DNA from 2 places in the Sphingomonas sp. SORGH_AS_0879 genome. Region 2 is predicted to be linked to the other one. Evidence: predicted binding sites of a transcription regulator. Region 2 holds the regulator's gene; the other holds the start of a gene.
What was found. Region 2 encodes LexA, which represses DNA repair genes until DNA is damaged. Its sites were predicted from a motif close to GTTCCNCNCTTGTTCT; they were not measured.

Region 1 (7,368 bases), 760 kb from region 2:
TCCGTTCGTGCTGAGCGAAGTCGAAGCACACGCCCCGCCGCGAAGCTATAGCGTGGCCTTCGACTGCGCTCAGGCTGAACGGGCGTTGGGGACAGGGTACTTACCCCCCATACATCGCCATCGCATCCCGCCGGAACGCGGCACCGCTGTCCGACCGGCTGTAGAACATGTGCCCGCCCGGATAGACGTTCAACTGCACCCGCTGCGCCACGCCATAGCTGGGCATCTGGTCGACGATCAGCCGCGACGCGAAATAGGGGCAGGACAGGTCGTCCCAGCCATGGACGATCATCACCTTCATCTTCGGATCGTTGGCGATCGCCTTGCGCAGGTCGGTGACGGGCGCATCCTCGGGCTTGCCGCGATCCCAGGCGCTGTTCACCTCATAGGACAGGGCATGATAGCGGGCGTCGGTCTTCCAGCCCACTTCACGCGTGACGAAATCGACCATCGCGCTCGTCGTCGGCGCGATCAGCGAGTCGAGCAGCGGGTCGTTGGACCGCTGCTGCGACGACCAGGGGAAGGGGTCGAAGGCGGTGACATTGGAGTCGTAGATGCTGCCGATGGTCGAATCGTTGCGGTGGATTTCGCGCAGGTAGGTCCGCGTATCGACCCGTCCGCCCAGCTTGCGGACCAGCACCGGGTCGAGCCCGGTCAGTTCGGTGACGCGGCTCACCAGCCGCTCGACCGCCTGGGTGTCCGACCGCCCGCGCATCAGGTCACGCAGGTAATCGCCGCGCGCATAGGCCTCGACCCCCGCCATCGCCTCGGGAGTCAGCTTGCCCTGCCGCTCCAGTTGCGCCGCCGCCATCGAGGGCAGATCGATCATCCAGGGCAAGGGCGACAAGGCGGTCGCGTCATCGCCCGAGGCGGGGTCGAGATAGGGCGACACCATCACGATGCCGTTGACGCCCACCCCGATCTGCGATTGCAGTTCATAGGCGATACGCGGTGCCCGGTATCCGCCATAGCTTTCGCCCATGACATATTTGGGCGAGCGCAACCGCCCTTCCTTGACCAGCCAGTCATAGACGACCTTGGACAGATATTTGATGTCCGGGTCGTTGGCGTAGAAGGCCTTCTTGGTCTCTGCCTCGTCCACCAGGCTGCGGCTGAAGCCGGTGCCGATCGGATCGATGAAGACCAGGTCGGTAAAGTCCAGCCAGCTATTGGCATTGTCGGTGGTGACCGGCGAGTCGGACGGCGCATCGCCCTGTGCGCCGAACTGGACATGCTTCGGCCCCACCGCGCCGAGATTCAGATAGACCGAGGCTGCACCGGGGCCGCCGTTGAACGCGAAGGTGACGGGCCGCCGGACATCGCCGCCGGGCACGGTATAGGCGGTATAGACGACCTGCCCGATCTCCTTGCCCTTGTCGTCGCGTACCGCGATCTTGCCGATGGTCGCCTTGTAGCTGATCAGCTTGCCGCCGATCCGTGCGGTCTGGCTGATCGTCTTGTCGTCGGGCAGGGGCGGGCGCCTGGCGTCGTCGTCCTTCTTCTCTGTCGTCGTCTTGGTTTCGGTCTTCTCGGCCTTTTGCGCGGTGGCCGGGGCGGCGGCAGTGGCGGCGAGCAGCAACAGCGCGGACAGGTGCAGGGTCTTCGACAAGATGGAACGTCTCCACGAGCAATATGTGATACTATATCACATGAAGCGTCCGGGACGTGCAATCCCCGCGCTCCGCCGGGGATCATGGGCGATTGTCGCACGTTACCGCAAGCCTCGGCTCTCGAAATACACCGCACCGCAACCTATCTCGCCTCTGGCATTTCTCCCGGAACAGAAGTAGAACCCGCCCTATGCTGACCAAGATTTCCGTCCGCGGCGCGCGCGAGCATAATCTCAAGGATGTCGATATCGACATTCCCCGTGACACGCTGACGGTCATCACCGGCCTGTCGGGGTCGGGCAAGTCCAGCCTCGCCTTCGACACCATCTATGCCGAGGGGCAGCGGCGCTATGTCGAATCGCTGTCCGCCTATGCGCGCCAGTTCCTGGAGATGATGCAGAAGCCGGACGTCGACCATATCGAGGGACTGTCGCCGGCCATCTCGATCGAGCAGAAGACGACCAGCCGCAATCCACGCTCGACCGTGGCGACCGTCACCGAAATCTACGACTATATGCGCCTGCTCTGGGCGCGGGTCGGCATTCCCTATAGCCCCGCGACCGGCGAGCCGATCGCCGCGCAGACGGTCAGCCAGATGGTCGACCGGGTGATGACGCTGCCCGAGGGGACGCGCCTGTACCTGCTCGCCCCCGTGGTGCGCGGGCGCAAGGGCGAATATCGCAAGGAAATGGCCGAGTGGCAGAAGGCGGGCTTCACCCGCGTTCGTATCGACGGCCAGCTCCATGAGATCGATGAAGCCCCCGCGCTGGACAAGAAGTTCAAGCATGACATCGAGGTGGTGGTCGATCGCCTGGTGGTGCGCGAGGATATCGCCACGCGCCTGGCCGACAGTTTCGAAACCGCGCTCAAGCTGGCGGACGGCCTCGCCTATGTCGATCCCGCCGATCCGGTCGAGCCCGCGACGCCCAAGTCCGTCGTGCTGGGCAACAATGCCCCCGATGGCCGAATCGTCTTCTCCGAAAAGTTCGCCTGCCCGATCAGCGGCTTCACCATTTCGGAGATCGAGCCGCGCCTCTTCTCGTTCAACGCGCCGCAGGGGGCGTGTCCGGCCTGTGACGGGCTGGGCGAGAAGCTGATCTTCGACGAGGATCTGGTCGTCCCCAATCACGAACTGTCGATCAAGAAGGGCGCGGTGGTGCCCTGGGCCAAGTCCAACCCGCCCAGCCCCTATTATATGCAAGTGCTGGGCAGCCTGGCGCGCGAGTTCGGCTTTTCGCTGGAGACGCCGTGGAAGGATCTGGACGAGAAGGTCCGTGACGCGATCCTGTACGGGACGAAGGGCAAGGCGGTCACGCTGACCTTCATCGACGGCAAGAAGTCCTATGACGTTAAGAAGCCGTTCGAGGGCGTGATCGGCAATCTCAACCGCCGGATGCTCCAGACCGAGAGCGCCTGGATGCGCGAGGAACTGGCCAACTATCAGTCGTCGCAACCCTGCGAAGTCTGTCACGGCGCGCGCCTGAAGCCCGAGGCGCTGGCGGTCAAGATCGCGATGCAGGACATCAGCTATGCCACCCGCCTGTCGGTGGTCGATGCGCTGGCCTTCTTCACCGGCCTGCCCGAACATCTGACCGACCAGCAGCGGGCCATCGCGCAGCCGATCCTGAAGGAGATCGTCGAGCGGCTGGGCTTCCTCAACAATGTCGGGCTGGATTACCTGAACCTCGACCGGACCAGCGGCACGCTGTCGGGTGGCGAGAGCCAGCGCATCCGCCTGGCGTCGCAGATCGGCTCGGGGCTGTCGGGCGTGCTCTACGTGCTGGACGAGCCATCCATCGGGCTTCACCAGCGCGACAACGACATGCTGCTGGCGACTCTGCGGCGGTTGCGCGACCTGGGCAACACCGTGCTGGTGGTCGAGCATGACGAGGATGCGATCCGCACCGCCGACTATGTCATCGACATGGGGCCGGGCGCGGGCGTGCATGGCGGCCAGATCGTCGCGCATGGCACGCTCAAGCAGTTGCTCAAGTCCAAGACCAGCGTGACCGCCGACTACCTGAACGGCACGCGCGAGATCGCGGTCCCGGCCAAGCGGCGCAAGGGTTCGGGCAAGAAGCTGACCGTGCACAAGGCGACCGCCAACAATTTGCAAGGCGTGACGGCGAGCATCCCGCTGGGCACCTTCACCTGCATCACCGGCGTCTCGGGCTCGGGCAAGTCGAGCTTCACCATCGACACGCTCTATGCCGCCGCCGCGCGCACGCTGAACGGCGCACGCATCCTGGCGGGCAAGCATGAGAAGATCACCGGGCTGGAGCATCTCGACAAGGTGATCGATATCGACCAGTCGCCGATCGGCCGCACCCCGCGTTCCAACCCGGCGACCTATACGGGTGCGTTCACGCAAATCCGCGACTGGTTCGCGGGGCTGCCCGAGGCGCAGGCGCGCGGCTACAAGCCCGGCCGGTTCAGCTTCAACGTCAAGGGCGGCCGGTGCGAGGCGTGCCAGGGCGACGGTGTGCTCAAGATCGAGATGCACTTCCTTCCGGATGTCTATGTGACCTGCGACGTGTGCCACGGCGCGCGCTACAATCGCGAGACGCTGGAGGTGAAGTTCAAGGGCCACTCGATCGCCGATGTGCTCGACATGACGGTCGAGGATGCGGCCGAGTTCTTCCAGGCGGTGCCGCCGATCCGCGACAAGATGGCGATGCTGGTCGAGGTGGGGCTCGGCTATGTCAAGGTCGGGCAGCAGGCGACGACCCTGTCGGGCGGCGAGGCGCAACGGGTGAAGCTGGCCAAGGAATTGTCGCGCCGGGCGACGGGCAACACGCTCTACATCCTCGACGAGCCGACCACGGGCCTGCATTTCGAGGATGTGCGCAAACTGCTCGAAGTGCTCCATGCGCTGGTCGAACAGGGCAATACGGTGGTGGTGATCGAGCATAATCTCGATGTCATCAAGACCGCCGACTGGCTGATCGACCTCGGCCCCGAAGGCGGCGTCAAGGGGGGCGAGATCGTCGCCGTCGGCACGCCCGAAGTCGTCGCGGCGGAACCGCGCAGCTTCACCGGCAAATACCTCAAGCCCCTGCTCGACAAGGGACAGGCGCAGGCGGCTGAGTAAATCCTCCCCGGTACGGGGAGGGGGACCGCCGCGAAGCGGTGGTGGAGGGGGCTCTCCGCAAAGGACGTCCTACGTGGAAGCCCCCCCCTCCGTCAGGCCTTCGGCCTGCCACCTCCCCGTGTCGGGGGGGATTGGGGTGCGTTCTGGCGGATCCCCTTGGCCTTCGACTTCGCTCAGGTTGAACGGAGGTAGGGGGGAATTGGCAGGGGCTTAGCCACCTACCCCGTTCGTACTGAGCGGAGTCGAAGTGCACGCCCCATCTCGACCAACACCTCCCCAACACATCGCAACTTTTCCGTGCTCGAAACGATTGTCCCGCATCATTCATAAGGGAGGATGCGATGCGTGCACTGACACTCGGCCTGGTGGCGGCCGCGACCCTGGTTTCGGGCTGCTCGACCTATGGCGGCGGCGGTTATGGCGGGCCGCGCTACGCCTATGACTATAACCGTCCCGACCCTGCTTATGGCGGCTATTATGCCGACCGCTATTATGTCGACAACCAGCGCTATCGCGAACGGCGGTTGGGCCGCAACGACCGCGTCTATGTCGGTCAGGACGGGCGCTATTATTGCCGCCGCAATGACGGCACCACCGGCCTGATCGTCGGCGGCATCGCAGGCGGCGCGCTGGGCGCGGCGATCACCTCGGGCGGATCGCAGACGCTGGGCACGCTGCTCGGCGCCGCCGGCGGCGCGCTGGCCGGCCGGGCCATCGAGCGGAACAATGTCCGCTGCCGCTGACAATGACGCCGTGTCCGCATAGCCGGACGAGAAGGCCGTTCCCGACGCCCTCTCCTTGGGGGAGGGGGCGTATCGGAAAGTCGGGCGACCCCGCGCGGTCGATGCGAAGATGAACGAAGCGTCACGGGTTGCGACACTTGGTGACATAATCGTCAGGTCTCTGGGACAGCTTTGCGATCATCCCTCCCCATAGAGGGGATCGGGCCGGTATTCGCCCGCTTTGTAATAGGAGTAACGTCATGAAGGCCATGATCCTCGCAGGCTTGGGGTTCGCCACGATCGCGGTTCCGTCGGTCGCCGATGCGCAGCGCTGGACCCCGATCGCCCAGCGGCAGGGCCAGCTTCAGTCGCGGATCGATCAGGGCATCCGCTCGGGCGCGCTGAACCGGCGCGAGGCGGTGCGTCTGCGCACGCAGTTGCATGATCTGAGCCAGCTCGAATATCGCTATCGCCGGTCGGGTGGCGGGCTGAGCGCGCCGGAGCGCAACGACCTCGACCGTCGCTATGCAGTGCTGACCCGTCAGGTCCGGTTCGAGAAGAACGACCGCAACTATCGTCGCTGATCGGTGACGGGGGCTGCGCCGGGCATTGCCGGGCGCGGTCCGTCCGGCCGTTCGATCGGACGGCCGCTGTCCTTCCACTTGTCGAGTATCTCGCCCGACCGGGCCAGCCGCTCGCTGATGACCGCGCCGCTCGCCGATACCGGCGGTGGCGCGTTCCGCGTGTCGCGCGGGGCGGGGGCCGCAGCGGGGCTGGCGGAGGCGGTCGGCAGTGGGGGAACGGGCAAGGCATTGGCGACCGGCATCTCGCTCGCGGCCGCAGGTGTCCCGCCCGCCACCGGCAGGCTGGGCAGCACCTCCCCGCCACGATAGGTCCGATTCATCGCCGCCGCCGTGCCCCAATATCCCTTCCAGCGATGGAACAGGTGCGCGCCGACCATATCGGTCATCACCATTGCCCGGTTCCAGGGCGGGGCGACCGCGAAAGTGTGATAATGGGTGGCGAGCCCGACCGGGGCGAAGACGCCGCCCGACAAGGCCGCTGCCGCGATCCGCGCCGCCCGCGCCCAGCCGGACACGGCCGGGGCACGCGCCAGGGCACCGTCGCAGACGAAGCTGAACTGGCAATGCGCCCGCTCCACCCCCTGATAGACGACGCCGCAGACCGTGCCCGGAAAGGCGGGATGGCGGGCTCGGTTCAGCACGACCTGGGCCACTGCGCGCTGGCCGTCGATGCTTTCGCCATTGGCTTCGTAATAGATGGCGGCGGTCAGGCACTGCATCGCGCGCGCGCGATCGATCGCGTTGGCCGGGCCCCAGAGGAAAGGACGGGCAGCGGAGACGCCGCTGTCGGTCAGAACCGCGCCCGGCGGAATGGCCAAGGCGGGCAGGGCGACCGTGCCCGTACTGCCGTCGACCGCGGGAAGGGCATCGGCGGCGTGGGCTGCCGGAGCGGCTGGTGCCGGGGCGGGAGAGCGCGACCCCGCCGCCACCGTTCGCGACGCGGACCGTCGCCACGCCCCCTGCGCCGCCAGCATCAGGCCGAAGGTCAGCATCAGGCCGAGCAATGCCAGCCAGACCTGCACCATTCGCCTTACCGTCTGCCTCGCCACCCGCAACGCGTGGATTTCCTTGCCGAACCTGAACCGTCCGGCCCGCTATAGCTGAGAATATTAAGGATTTCGCATAGCGTCGCGCACGTCATCGCCCTGCCGTTCGCACGTCGCTAGGGGCGACCGACATTCATTCCATTCCTCCCCTCGAAGGATTCCTCTGCGAAATTCATCCATCACCAACCCGGCGAAGGCCGGGGTCCAGTGACGTCACGATGGGAGCGACTTGCCAACGCCTTCCCAACTGGATTCCGGCCTTCAACGGGTTGGTCTGGCGGGTTTTGCAACGATCCCCTTCCAGGATTCCTCTGC
Region 2 (7,368 bases):
GGCTGGCCGAGCGCGGCGAGACCTCGATCGAGATCGCCGAGGCGGCCCGCGCCATGCGGCAAAGGCTGATCCCGATCGAAGCCCCGCCCGGCACCATCGATGTGTGCGGCACGGGCGGCGACGGGCATCACACGCTCAACGTCTCGACCGCCGTGTCGCTGGTCGTCGCGGCGCTGGGCGTGCCGGTCGCCAAGCACGGCAACCGCGCGGCCTCGTCCAAAGCGGGCGCGGCGGACACGCTGGAGGTGCTGGGCCTCGACATGGAGCGCGCCGGACAGGTGGCGCAGGCGAGCCTGGCCGATATCGGCATCGCCTTCCTCTTCGCCGCCAACCACCATCCCGCCATGGCGCGGATCACCCCGATCCGGCGGCGGATCGGGCGGCGGACGATCTTCAACCTGATGGGCCCGCTCGCCAATCCCGCGCATGTCGGGCGTCAGCTCATCGGCATCGCCCGGCCGGATTATGCGACGGTCTATGCCGAGGCGCTGGAGCAGCTCGGCGCGGAGGCCGCGCTGGTCGTGTCGGGCGAAGAGGGCCTTGACGAACTGTCGGGTGCGGGGCCCAGCATCGCGGTGTCGGTGGGCGGCATCGACGCGCCCGCCACGATCTCGCCGGAGGATGCTGGCCTGCCCCGCCATCCCATCACCGCCATCCGTGGCGGCGACGCGCGGCACAATGCCGAAGCGCTTCGCCGTCTTCTCGCCGGAGAGCCGGGCGCGTATCGCGACGCCGTTCTCCTCAACGCCGCCGCGGCCCTGCTGGTCGCCGGGCATAGCGCCGACCTGTCCCAAGGGGCCGTGGCCGCTGCTCGCGCGATCGATACGGGTGATGCCGCAGCGCTTCTCGATCGATGGATTGCCTACCGATGACGATGCTCGACCGCATCCTGGAAACCAAGCGCGCCGATGTCGCCGCGCGCAAGGCGACGATGTCGCTCGCCGATCTCGACGCCAAGATCGAGACCGTCTCCGCGCCCCGAGGCTTTCGCGCCGCGCTGGACGCCAAGACCGGCCATGCGCTGATCGCCGAGGTGAAGAAGGCCAGCCCGTCCAAGGGCCTGATCCGCGCCGATTTCGATCCCCCCGCCCATGCCCGCGCCTATGAGGCCGGGGGTGCCGCCTGCCTGTCGGTGCTGACCGACGAACGCTGGTTCCAGGGGGCGGACGCCTATCTGGAACAGGCGCGCGCGGCGGTGTCGATCCCGGTGCTGCGCAAGGACTTCATGGTCGATCCGTGGCAGGTCCATGAATCTCGCGCGCTGGGGGCCGATGCGATCCTGATCATCGTCGCGGCGCTCGACGATACGCAGATGCAGGAGATCGAGGCCGCCGCCATCGAATGCGGGATGGATGCGCTGGTCGAGGTCCACGACGCCGCCGAGATGGAGCGGGCCGCCCGGCTCAAGTCTCGGTTGATCGGCGTGAACAATCGTGACCTGCGCGACTTTTCGGTCGATTTCCAGCGCACCTATGAACTGGTCGGGCGCGCGCCGCAGGGTTGCACCTTCGTCGCCGAAAGCGGCCTGACGACCCGCGCCGATCTCGACGCGATGGCCGAGCATGGCATCCATTGCTTCCTGATCGGCGAAGCCCTGATGCGCGAACATGATGTCGAGGCGGCGACCCGCGCGCTGATCGGATGAGCGGCCTTACCCATCTGGACGACAGCGGATCGGCGCGGATGGTCGATGTCGGCGCCAAGTCGGTGACCGCCCGGCAGGCGGTGGCGCAAGGACGCATCACCATGTCGCCCGAGGCCGCCGCCGCGATTCGAGCGGGCGGCGTTCAGAAGGGCGATGTGCTGGCCGTGGCGCGGGTCGCGGGCATCATGGCCGCCAAGAAGACGAGTGACCTCATCCCGCTGTGCCACCCCCTGCCGCTGAGCAAGGTCGAGATCGACCTCGTGCTGGATGCCGAGGGCGTCACCGCCACCGCCACCGCCGCGACGGCGGGGCAGACGGGCGTGGAGATGGAGGCGCTGGCGGCGGTGTCGGTGACGCTGCTGACCGTCTATGACATGGCCAAGGCGTTGGATAAGCGCATGGCGATCGGCGACATTCGCCTGTTGTCGAAGACCGGCGGCAAATCCGGCGACTGGCGCGCCTGACGCCGGGGACGCGGCCGGGAACGCGGATCGCCGTCGAAGCGTCCTTGGGCTAACAGGAGTGACCGTCATTCTTCTACCCGTCGCCGAAGCCCAGCAGCGCCTGCTCTCCCTTGCCACCGAGCGTCCGATCGTCGAACTGCCCTTGCGCGAGGCCGCCGGTCGCTGGGCCGCGCGCGACATAGCGGCGATACGAACCCAACCGGCGAGCGACCTGTCGGCGATGGACGGCTATGCGATCCGCTTCGCCGATATGCCGGGACCATGGACCGTCATCGGCGAGAGTGCGGCGGGGCGGCCCTTTCCCCATGCGATCGAACCGGGCCAGGCCACCCGCATCTTCACCGGGGCGGCGCTGCCCCCCGGAGCCGACACGGTGCTGATCCAGGAAGAAGCGGGCCGTGACGGCGCGACGCTGACCCTGACCGGCGAAGGCCCCGCGCATCGCGGGCGCAACGTCCGGCGGCGGGGACTGGATTTCACGGCGGGCGACCGGCTGATCGCCGCCGGACAGCGCCTGACCCCCGCCCGCATCGCGGTGGCGGCGACGGGGGGGCATGGCACTCTGCCCGTCCGCCCGCGCATCCGCGTCGCCATTGCCGCGACCGGGGACGAACTCGTGCCGCCAGGGCTCGGCAACCCCGATGCCCTGCCCGAATCGAACGGCGTGATGCTGGCCGCGATGCTCGCCGACCTGCCGGTCGACATCATCGATCTGGGTATCCTGCCCGACAAGTTGGAGCGGCTGCGTGACGCTTTCGCGGGGGTGGAGGCCGATCTGCTGGTCACGACCGGCGGGGCGTCGGTAGGCGACCATGACCTGGTCCAGCCCGCGTTGAAGGCCGCCGGGGGGAGCATCGATTTCTGGCGCATCGCCCTGCGCCCCGGCAAGCCGATGATGGCGGGGCGACTGGGTGAAACAGTGGTGCTCAGCCTGCCCGGCAACCCGGTTTCGGCCTTCGTCACCGCGACCCTGTTCGTTCGTCCCCTGATCGCGCACATGGCGGGCGCGGCAGCCCCCTTCCCTACGCCGATTCCCGCGATCCTGGGAGAGGATCTGCCCGCCAACGGGCCGCGCATCGACTATCTGCGCGCGGCGATGATCGACGGGCGGGTCCTTGCGGCGGCGATCCAGGACAGCTCGATGCTGCTGACCCTGGCGCGTTCGACCTGCCTGGTGATCCGCCCGCCGCACGCCCCGGCGGCTCGGGCGGGCGACTCGGCGGAAATCCTGATGCTCGCTTGACGCAAGCCCAAACGTTCCATATAAGTTCCACGTCTGTTCTGGACGGAGGATCGCGATGCTCACCGCAAAGCAGCATGAGCTTGTCTGCTTCATCAATGACCGTTTGAAGGAAACCGGCGTGTCGCCGTCCTTCGAGGAGATGAAGGAGGCGCTGGACCTCAAGTCCAAGTCGGGCGTCCACCGCCTGATCTCCGCGCTGGAGGAACGCCATTTCATCCGCCGCCTGCCCAACCGCGCCCGCGCGCTGGAGGTGTTGCGGATGCCCGATCGGCCTGAAAAGCCCCTGGCGGCTTCGGCACCGGCGGCGACCTCGGATGCTGTCCGTGGCCCCTCGCTCCGCCCCGTGGCGGAACCCGCCAATGACGTGGTCGAAATCCCGCTGCATGGCCGGATCGCCGCCGGCCTCCCCATCGAGGCGTTCGAAGGTAGCTCGACCCTGGCCGTGCCCGCCGCGCTGCTGGGATCGGGCGAGCATTATGCTCTGGAGGTTTCGGGCGATTCGATGGTCGAGGCGGGGATTCTCGATGGCGACTATGCGCTGATCCGCCGGACCGATGTGGCGCGCGACGGCCAGATCGTCGTCGCACTGATCGACGATGCCGAAGCGACGCTTAAATATTTCCGTCGCGAGGGTTCGATGGTCCGGCTCGATCCGGCCAACCGCGCTTATGATCCCCAGCGTTACGCCCCCGCACAAGTTCGGGTGCAGGGCAGGCTGTCGGGTATCCTCCGCCGCTACGACTGAGCCGGACGGGCCGCTGTCGCCGCCTCGATCCAGGGGTGACGATCGCCCGGTCGGTGCACCATATCGACCTGCGGCGGCCCGAGCCGGATCGTCACTCCGCCCGTCCGTCGCAAAGCTGGCGCATCGAGCTTCAACCAGCGCGGACGGCAATCGGGCGGCAAGCGGCGGTCGGCGATGACGATGTCCATGCGCTGGCATAGCGCAACTAGGTCACGCCAGGGCACCGCATAGCCGCTCCGGGTCGCTGCGATCCGCCAGACCTTGCCGTCGCGCGCGATCCGTGTGACGCATATATCCGGCCCGCATCGTGCACCGGGTCGATCGGCGAGCGCCTGCGGTTCCCCGTCGGCCCCTCCCATTTCCGACAGAGCCGAGCGCATATAATCGCCCGCCCGGTCGCGCAGCAGGGCGACGCCCTTGCCGCTCACCACCGCGACATGACGGCCGTCCCCCGTGACGATCAGGTCGGGCGTCGGGGCGAGCAGCATCGCGGCGAAGCCCAGGGCGAGCATCGGCAGACCCAGCCACCGCCACCGGGTCCGCCACAGCGCAATCCAAAGCCCCCCGCCCACCGCCGCCGCAAAGGCCCAGTCCGGTGCGACCGGTAGCGCGACGACCGCGCCGGGCATTGCGGCGACATGGTGCGCCAGCGCCAGCAGCAGGCCCAGCGACCGCCCCAGCAGCCACCAGAAGGGTCCGGCCACCCCCAATGGCTCGAGCAACAGCGCGATCATCTCCAGCGGCATCGCGACGAAGGTGGTCCAGGGGATGGCGATGATATTCGCCATCGCGCCGTAGAGCCCGGCCTTATGGAAATGGAAGATCGCGATCGGCATCAACGCCGCCTCGACCACCAGTCCGGTCACCAGCAGCGCCGCCAGATGGCGGAGCGCCGACCACCGCCAGTCTGGATGCGGCCCGAACCAGCGCCGCATCGCGGGATGATCGTGCAGCGCCACGATGGCGGTGATCGCCGCGAAGGAAAGCTGGAAGCTCGGCCCCATCAGCGCCTCGGGCCGGAAGAGCAGAACGATCAACGCGCCAGCCGCTACCAGCCGCAGGGTCATCGCCTCCCGCCCCAGCGCGAGTGCCGCGAGCACCAGCATCGCCGCGACGCAGGACCGGATCGTCGGCACCTCCGCCCCGGTCAGCCAGGTATAGCCGATCGCCCCGACCGCCCCCGCCGCCGCCCCCAGCAAAGGCAAACGGACCCGCAACGCCAGCCACGGCCATAACGCCAAGAGCCGCACCGTCAGGACCATGACGATCCCCACCACGGCGGTGATATGCAGGCCACTGACCGACAACAGATGGGCGAGCCCAGCCCGGCGCATCGCCTCCGCATCCGAATCATCGATCGCGCCCACATCCCCGGTGGCGAGCGCCGCCGCGATACCACCCTCGCTGCCCGTGATCCGTGCCGTGATTCGCGCCGACAGACGCTGCCTAAGCCCCATGGCCTCCGGAGACGGGCGCAACAGCGTAACTCGTGCGAAGCCACGCCCGGTCGCGCCGATCCCCTGGAACCAGGCGGCTCGCGCAAAGTCATGGCCGCCCGGCGCGACCGGACCCGCAGGCGGCATTAACCGGGCCCGCAAGCTCACCCGCGCGCCCGCGCCCAAACCATCGATCGCATCCTCCTCCGCCAAGGAAACCCGGATGCGCGGCGGCAAGGTCAATGCGCGTCCCCGACCGTCGCGCGCGGCCAGCGGATGCAGCATCAGCCGCACGACCCGCCGTGCCGCCAGCCGGTCCACCCCCTCCACATCCGCCACCAATGTCGCGATCGTCGGTCGGCCAAGCACCGGAGCGCCCACCGACTCGGCACGCGCCCAAGCAAGCAGCACCCCCGCGCTGACCAGCAACGCCGCCATCGCCAGCAAGCGCGGCACCCGTCCGCCATCCGCCAGCGTCGCCGCGCCGAGCCCCATTCCGGTCAGCGCCAGCACCACGGCGATCCACGCCCGCGGATCGGGCAGCATGAACCATGCCGCGATCCCGACGCCCAGCATCACCGGCACCCATAGCGGCAACTGGTTCCGCTCCGCCTCGGCCCAATGTTCCAATAAGCGAAGGCGCGGCATTTGGCGGCGCGGACGCTTGATGCTAGGGGCTGCGGCGGCTGAATGGGCCATCGGATTTCATGATTGGGAGTATGCGCGGTTGAGCGCAACAGATGATATCGCCGCCGGATCGAACGCCACGCCCGTGGTGACCCGCTTCGCGCCTTCGCCGACGGGTTTCCTCCACATCGGCGGCGCGCGCACCGCGCTGTTCAACTGGCTGTTCGCGCGAGCGAATGGCGGCAAGTTCCTGCTGCGCATCGAGGATACCGATCGCGCCCGCTCGACCCAGCCGGCGATCGACGCGATCCTCGACGGCATGCGTTGGCTCGGCCTGGATTGGGACGGCGAGGCGGTGTTCCAGTTCGCCCGCGCCGATCGCCATGCCGAGGTCGCCAAGGAAATGATGGCACGGGGCCATGCCTATCGCTGCTACATGACGCAGGAAGAGATCGCCGCCCAGCGTGAAGCGGCTCAGGCCGCCAAGCAGCCGTTGCGCATCCGCTCGCCCTGGCGCGACGCCGATCCCGCGACCGCCCCCGAAGGCCAGCCCTTCGTCGTCCGCCTGCGTGCGCCGCGCGAAGGTGCGGTCACGATCGAGGACCGGGTACAGGGCAGCGTCACCGTCCAGAATGCCGAGTTGGACGACCTCGTCCTGCTGCGTTCGGACGGCACGCCGACCTATATGCTGGCGGTGGTGGTCGACGATCATGACATGGGCGTGACCCATGTGATCCGGGGCGACGATCACCTGAACAACGCCTTCCGCCAATTGCCGATCTACAAGGCGATGGGCTGGCCCGAGCCGATCTATGCGCATATCCCGCTGATCCACGGATCGGACGGCGCGAAGCTGTCCAAGCGTCACGGCGCGGTCGGGATCGAGGCCTATCGCGACGAGATGGGTATCCTGCCCGAAGCGCTCGACAATTACCTGCTCCGCCTCGGCTGGGGACATGGCGATGCCGAGATCATCGCGCGCGAGGAGGCGGTGAAGTGGTTCGATCTGGCCGCCGTGGGCAAGGCCCCGTCACGCTTCGACCTGAAGAAGCTGGAAAACCTCAACGGTCATTATATCCGTGAGGCCGAGGATGCCCGGCTGGCCGAACTGACCGCCAAGCGTATGGGGGTCGAAGACGTTGCACTGCTCGCCGCCGCCATGCCCGCGCTCAAGCCCCGCGCCGCGAATTTGAACGAATTGGCCGAGG

Region 1: uvrA (excinuclease ABC subunit UvrA) is a predicted target of LexA. The motif match lies at 1,778-1,793, and genes of this name have one in related genera.

What each region holds. Positions count from the first base shown of each region.
Region 1 is NZ_JAUTBJ010000002.1:1,002,452-1,009,819, forward strand. Features, by position in the region: gene QE379_RS05430 (S10 family peptidase) at 101-1,609, opposite strand; gene uvrA (excinuclease ABC subunit UvrA) at 1,801-4,701, shown strand; gene QE379_RS05440 (glycine zipper 2TM domain-containing protein) at 5,043-5,444, shown strand; gene QE379_RS05445 (hypothetical protein) at 5,684-6,007, shown strand; gene QE379_RS05450 (cell wall hydrolase) at 5,995-7,032, opposite strand.
Region 2 is NZ_JAUTBJ010000002.1:1,765,851-1,773,218, reverse strand. Features, by position in the region: gene trpD (anthranilate phosphoribosyltransferase) at 1-872, shown strand, start outside; gene trpC (indole-3-glycerol phosphate synthase TrpC) at 869-1,645, shown strand; gene moaC (cyclic pyranopterin monophosphate synthase MoaC) at 1,642-2,109, shown strand; gene glp (gephyrin-like molybdotransferase Glp) at 2,168-3,352, shown strand; gene lexA (transcriptional repressor LexA) at 3,408-4,097, shown strand; gene QE379_RS09140 (ComEC/Rec2 family competence protein) at 4,088-6,181, opposite strand; gene gltX (glutamate--tRNA ligase) at 6,261-7,368, shown strand, end outside.